2 regions of the Thalassotalea montiporae genome follow, and region 1 is predicted to be linked to the other one. Evidence: riboswitches for the same ligand, from Rfam matches in the RefSeq annotation. Region 1 holds a riboswitch; the other holds the start of a gene.
The links. A riboswitch is a leader RNA that binds a small molecule or an ion and turns the genes downstream of it on or off. The one in region 1 is predicted to bind lysine.

Region 1 (3,142 bases):
TTTGCTAAAAGCATTGGGGCTTACCTATCCGCAGTATTTAGTGATGTTGGTAATGTGGCAAGCCAAGCAAAGTGTGCCTATTAAAACCCTTTGTCAACAACTAGATCTAGACACGGGAACTTTGTCGCCACTGTTAAAACGAATGGAACAAGCCAACCTGCTAGCTAGAACGCGAAGTGAACAAGATGAGCGCTCTGTGCGCATTAGCCTTACCAAAGAGGGGAAGCAGCTAAAACAACAAGCCGCGCAAATACCAGAAACTATGTTTTCACTAACTGGCTTGTCGATAGAAGAAGTAGTGAATTTGCAGCAAACGCTCGACAAGGTGTTAAACAATACAAAAGCACAGCTAGGTTAATATTTGCAATAAATGCGTAAAACACCTAGCGCACTTTTGTATGTTTCATTTGCCAATAACAATCAAAAGCTAAACCAGTAAAGCTAAGCAGCAAAAAGTGTATCGTGAAGTTGTTCAACAACCGTATTTGCATCTTGCTCTGGTACTAAAAAGCATAAGTTGTTTGAACTTGCACCGTGACAAATCATACGAATATTAAAGTCGTTAATTTTGTCAAACACACTGCTACCTAGTCCTTTAGTTGCATGAAGGTTATTACCAATTACCGCAACAAGTGACAAGCCGTGCTCAACAGACACTTCACAAAGTTGCTCAAGTTCTGCCAATACCGAATTGTTAATCAGAGACTGTGTGCTGCCCGTTGGATTATCGAATGTCAACGCAACACTAATCTCACTGGTTGTAATCAAATCAACACTGAGCTCATGCTTGGCTAAAATTGCAAACACCTTGGCCAAGAAACCACTGGCATGTAACATCGCTGGGCTTTTCACCGTTACTAAGGTTTGCTCTCGGCGCAATGCAATAGAGCGATATGTAGGTGATGAAGAAACGCTTTGCTGAATAAAAGTACCACCTTGTTCTGGCTCTTTGCTCGAACCGACAAATACCGGAATATTTTGTCGCATGGCAGGAATAAGCGTTGCTGGGTGCAAAATTTTTGCACCGAATGTAGCCATTTCAGCCGCTTCGCCAAAACTGATTTCAGGAATAGCGCGAGCTTGATCAGTAATGCGCGGATCCGTTGTAAAAATCCCGACCACGTCAGTCCAAATGCTGAGATTAGTGGCATCGAGCGCTTCTGCAATTAATGCAGCACTGTAATCAGAGCCGCCACGGCCAAGCGTCGTGGTATGCCCCAACCCATCTTGGCCAATAAAGCCTTGCGTAACAATCACACAGTCTTTTGTGAGTGGCGCTAAATGCTCAATGGAGTTTGTTTTAAGTGCTTCGACATCTACCACAGCTTGTCCATACAAACTGTTGGTTTTCATGACTTGGCGAATATCAAAACATTTGGCGTTAACACCAAGCTCATTAAGCACTTGAGTAAATAACGCTGAACTAAGCTGCTCGCCAAAAGACAAAATCTCATCAGCATTTTTCACATTATGCTGCTGCGCCTGAGTTTCAGCTATTTCACCAAGCTGCGAGAGCTTTTCATCAACAAAGTCACCAAGGTTATGGTCGCCCGTAAAAGCTTCAATAATATTGAATTGAATTTCACGAATGCTCGCGATAATTTCATTGCGCTCTGTCGCAGGTACACTCTCCTGCCCTAGACGCACTAGATGATTGGTAATACCAGCGCTCGCCGAGACCACAACAACACGATTGGCGAGATCATTTTTGATAATCGTTGCACAGCGCTCCATCGCTTGATGGTTAGCAACACTAGTACCACCAAATTTTGCAACCGTAAAATTAGACATAAATCCCCCAATCACTAGCCCAGTCGCTAGATTCAATTGTACTTTCAAGGGTGCTTGGCAAACACGCCGCAAGTTGATTGTGGATTTTGGTGATAATGTTCATTAAAGGGTCTCCCTATATAGCAAAAAACTACTTACAACAAAGGAAGAGCACGGCTGAGGATATTCTGAAGCCCAAAAGCAAGACATTTTCAGCCAGAAGCTCTCCACCTATTTAACGATTACCTCGTTACTGGTGACAGCCTTAGGGATTCAACCCTAATGACCGAATTTAGTTTGTCACTCAAACTAAATCCTCGGCGATAGTCCCCCTCATTAACGCATAACGGGCAGTGACCCTAACGTTAGTTACCTGGCTATCGCTCCTCTTCTGGTGTTAGCGAGTATTTATCTTGTAAACATTTAAAGTAAAAACTCAATAACGCCCTCATTAAACATTAATTATTCGTTGTGATCAATAGGCATTTAGATGTCTAAACAATTGTTTGTAATATCTGATGCTAATTGCGTTGTAGATTTTCTATCTCGTATTTCATTAAAGAGAAGTGAGAGAAGGAAAATACTGTGATAGGTTGAATTAAAAGATGTGCTTAGATAAATCATTTAAGCAAATCGTTGAACGTAACTGCCAAAGGCAACTATTCGCAGGAAGTAACTATAGTGTGAGCTGCTATAGCCTCGATACTTGCCCAGAAAAATGAACAGGTTGTGATAGCAAACACGACAAATACGTATATTTACGCACCTTTTTGCTCACTATTAGAGCGAGCAGTAAAATCCTTCAAAAAAGCAGTTGCAAATCACATTAACTATCCTTAACATACGCCTCGCTTTCACAGAGATGCAATAAATCTCTGATAATGAACACTTCATTAGAAAGTGAAGTCGTTGGTAACTGACTCAAACTGTTACAATACTTGGCGCGGGATGGAGCAGCCTGGTAGCTCGTCGGGCTCATAACCCGAAGGTCGTCGGTTCAAATCCGGCTCCCGCAACCAATTTCTTTAGATGTTAGAAGCAAAACAAACATTAATTGTTGTACGGAAGACGACTCAATCGTCGGTTAGCTCTTTTAAAATCAAGGGCTCACGCAAGCAATTCTTCTTTATAGATTCAGAAGTAAAACAATCTTGGCTCGTTTACTCAGTAAACCATTCGAACGCGGGATGGAGCAGCCTGGTAGCTCGTCGGGCTCATAACCCGAAGGTCGTCGGTTCAAATCCGGCTCCCGCAACCAATTCTTCGTTATAGATTCAGAAGTAAAACAATCTTGGCTCGTTTACTCAGTAAACCATTCGGACGCGGGATGGAGCAGCCTGGTAGCTCGTCGGGCTCATAACCCGAAGGTCGT
Region 2 (3,142 bases), on a different contig from region 1:
CGCCAATATTGCTTGTTTGGCTTCAACATTAGCGTGCCAGTTACCTTGCTCGTCTTGGGTTGCCGCGCGTACTTCACCGCGCTCCATTTGTTGTAAAACTTCTTGCCAATTAGTCATTTTTCTACCTTTAATTCTGAATTCTGTTTGGGGTTAATCGTTAGTTTGCTGATCGCGCCTTTAGTAGCGATACTTGGTGCTAAAACTAAGCACTTTGCTTGGCTAGCGGCTCATTTTGCTCTAATGAAATTTCACGCGTCTGTTGAGTAACTTGTATAGGCTGAGTTACTTGCGTCTGCTCGCGATACCAAGCATCAATAGCATCGTTAGCCTCAATCAAGGGCTGTTTATCTAACAATTCGAAATGGGTAAGTGGGGGTTGCAAGGCGGCGGAGTCTAACTCGCCATTCTCATGCATTAGCACTTTCACTGGGATTGGGTTTGCCACGGTAAATAGCGCATCAACGGCTTGCTGCCAAAGCGCGTTATCAAGTTCGGTATGCGCTAAACACTGTTGAACATAGAGCTTTGTCGCTGATGGCCAAACATTACTAGCAACCGACACTAAGCCAGCAGCACCAAGTTTGGCCAGCGCTGGCATCATGGCATCTTCACCACTAAACAGCGCAAGCTTAGGACACGCTTGACGGTAGCGATTAAATTGCGCGATATCTCCACTGGCTTCTTTTAGCGCCCAACAATTTGGATGGTTTTGCAGTTTCGCGAGCGTTTCAACCGATAAAGTAACCGCACTTCGCGACGGTACGTTATAGAGCATACAAGGCTTGTTGGCAGCATTAAGCAAAGCGGTAAACCATTGCTCTTGGCCAACAGGCCCAGGCTTAGCGTACAAGGGCGCACCAAGTAAATAGGCGTCGATATTTAGCTGATTGCAGCGCTCAATCCATTCTAGCTGTTGCATTAATTGAAAGCCGCCAACACCGACCATGATCGGCACATCAAGGCCAAGTTCAGCCACGTATTTGACGATACCAAACTGTTGCTCAGCATTGAGCGCCAATGCTTCGCCTGTGCTACCAAGTAGCAATAAACCATTGCCGACGGCTGCTTGTTCGCGAGCAATTCGCGATAAACAGGCAAAGTCGATAGCGCCACTTTCGGCAAAAGGGGTAACCAACGCAGTCCACAACGGGAATTTGGGTAAGGTTGCGTTAGCTAATGAATTAGAAGTTTCAGGATTCATGTCTCTCGAACTCACTTCGTTCGGAGAACTTATCGGCATTTGTTCCCTGCCCACGGCAAAAAGCGCAGACAGTTCAACAAAGGCCAGAAGCTCTCCACCTAATGGGTGACAGTTGTCAGGATTCAGCCTGAGCAACCGACCAATACATCAATCAAAAATGTATTCGTCTCGGCGTTAATCCCCCTCATTAATGGTCACTGGAGTTTGATCTCCTGACATTAACTACCTGGTTAACGCTCCTCTTCTGGCCCTTTTCATCACGATGGTATGAGCTTGACGAGCCACACCACCGCGCAGGAATAAGGACGGGCTCATTACATCGAATATTTGCTCTAATGTCAACACACCGCTATACCTTGCTTTATCAATCACGTAAAATGCGGCCTCGCGCGATTTTAGTGAAGTTTGTAGTCCGCGAATTTTGGCAATTTGTGTCGGCAAAAAGCAGTTTCACAATAGACTTAAGCTGGCTATCATCAACCTAGGTAAGCAACGTATTAACGCTGACGATTAGCGTCTAACGCGAGGCAAGTTGGACATCACATGGCATTATCGAATTTATCTCAAGTACTGGTTCGCAATATCGGCGAGTTAGCATGCACGCGGGCAGTGTTAGTTAACTTCCCCGTCGACGGGCTATATCAAGAATGGCTTGATGAATATCCTGAGTGCCAATTGCATTATTTCACTAATAACAAGCTAGCTGCGGATCAATTGGCGCAAATAACGGCTGCCCAACCAAGTTCAAAGTTGAGCTACAGCTTTGGTACGCACTTAACCGCTGAGCAGAGCCAAGAAACTAAACAAAACAAAGAAGCTAAGCAAAACAAAGAAGATATCGCATATGACTTAGCGGTGATTGCCTTCCCGAAAAGCAAAGCTGAGCTTGCCTACTCGCTGGCCATGCTTGCCCCTCATTTAGCTGAAGATGCACGTGTGTTGTTTGTCGGTGAAAACAAAGGCGGCATCAAATCAGCAGCAAAATTAAGCCAAGGCTATATTAGCCATTGCCATAAGCTGGACTCTGCTCGCCATTGCAGTTTATTCGCTGGCCAGTTTATTCGTGGTGACTACAGTTTTAACCTTGCTGATTGGTTCCACTACTACCCGCTTTCGGTTGCCGGTATAGAACTTAACATTGCCGCTCTGCCGGGCGTATTTAGCCAAAAACAACTCGATAAGGGCACTCAAGTTTTGCTAGAAAACTTACCTACCGAGCAACTGCCGAAAAAAAGCTATCAAGGCAAACTGCTTGATTTTGGTTGTGGTGCCGGTGTGATCAGCGCCTTCTTAGCCAAGCAATACCCTGAAACCGAAATTACCGCCCTCGATATTAGTGCGTTGGCAGTTGCCTCCACGCAAGAGACGTTAAAAGTAAATAACTTAACAGGTGAAGTATTTGCTTCAGATGGTCTAATCGAAGTTAACGGTTCATTTTCGCATATCGTCACTAACCCGCCGTTTCATCAAGGGTTGAAAACGCATTATGCGGCGACTGAAACGTTTTTACGTGAGTGTCCGAAACGATTGGTTAGAGGTGGTAACTTAACTGTGGTGGCAAATAGCTTTTTAAAATACCAGCCTATTTTGGCTGAAGGTTTTAAACAATTACAAACCATCGTTAATCAACGTGGCTTTGCTGTCTACTTCGCTTCAATGTAGTTATTACTGGCAAGCGTGAAATAAAAAAACAGTGCGTCAGTCGTTAACTAAATTGGTATAAATTAGCCTTAATAAAGAATAAAACATTGACGAGTGCTGACCTTTTGATATTCACTGAAAAAGCATCGTAGATATAAACCCATGCTACTTTGCGCCTAAGACACATGCTCAAGTTAAAAATTGAGCACTAAAAACGACGAATAAGCACTAAGATAGGTAGTTAAAATCTAGTAATGAACCAAACTATGCACTCCAACCAATCTATGCATTCGAACCAAA

Region 2: another riboswitch for lysine. It lies ahead of dapA (4-hydroxy-tetrahydrodipicolinate synthase); the one in region 1 lies ahead of lysC (lysine-sensitive aspartokinase 3).

What each region holds. Positions count from the first base shown of each region.
Region 1 is NZ_JBQRUO010000012.1:20,265-23,406, forward strand. It holds gene ACSLUR_RS18790 (MarR family winged helix-turn-helix transcriptional regulator) at 1-358, shown strand, start outside; gene lysC (lysine-sensitive aspartokinase 3) at 442-1,791, opposite strand; lysine riboswitch at 1,983-2,169, opposite strand; tRNA gene ACSLUR_RS18800 (tRNA-Met) at 2,713-2,789, shown strand; tRNA gene ACSLUR_RS18805 (tRNA-Met) at 2,952-3,028, shown strand; tRNA gene ACSLUR_RS18810 (tRNA-Met) at 3,092-3,142, shown strand, end outside.
Region 2 is NZ_JBQRUO010000001.1:269,947-273,088, reverse strand. It holds gene ACSLUR_RS01210 (2,3,4,5-tetrahydropyridine-2,6-dicarboxylate N-succinyltransferase) at 1-117, opposite strand, end outside; partial or broken gene dapA (4-hydroxy-tetrahydrodipicolinate synthase) at 302-1,201, opposite strand; lysine riboswitch at 1,281-1,453, opposite strand; gene ACSLUR_RS01200 (methyltransferase) at 1,745-2,863, shown strand.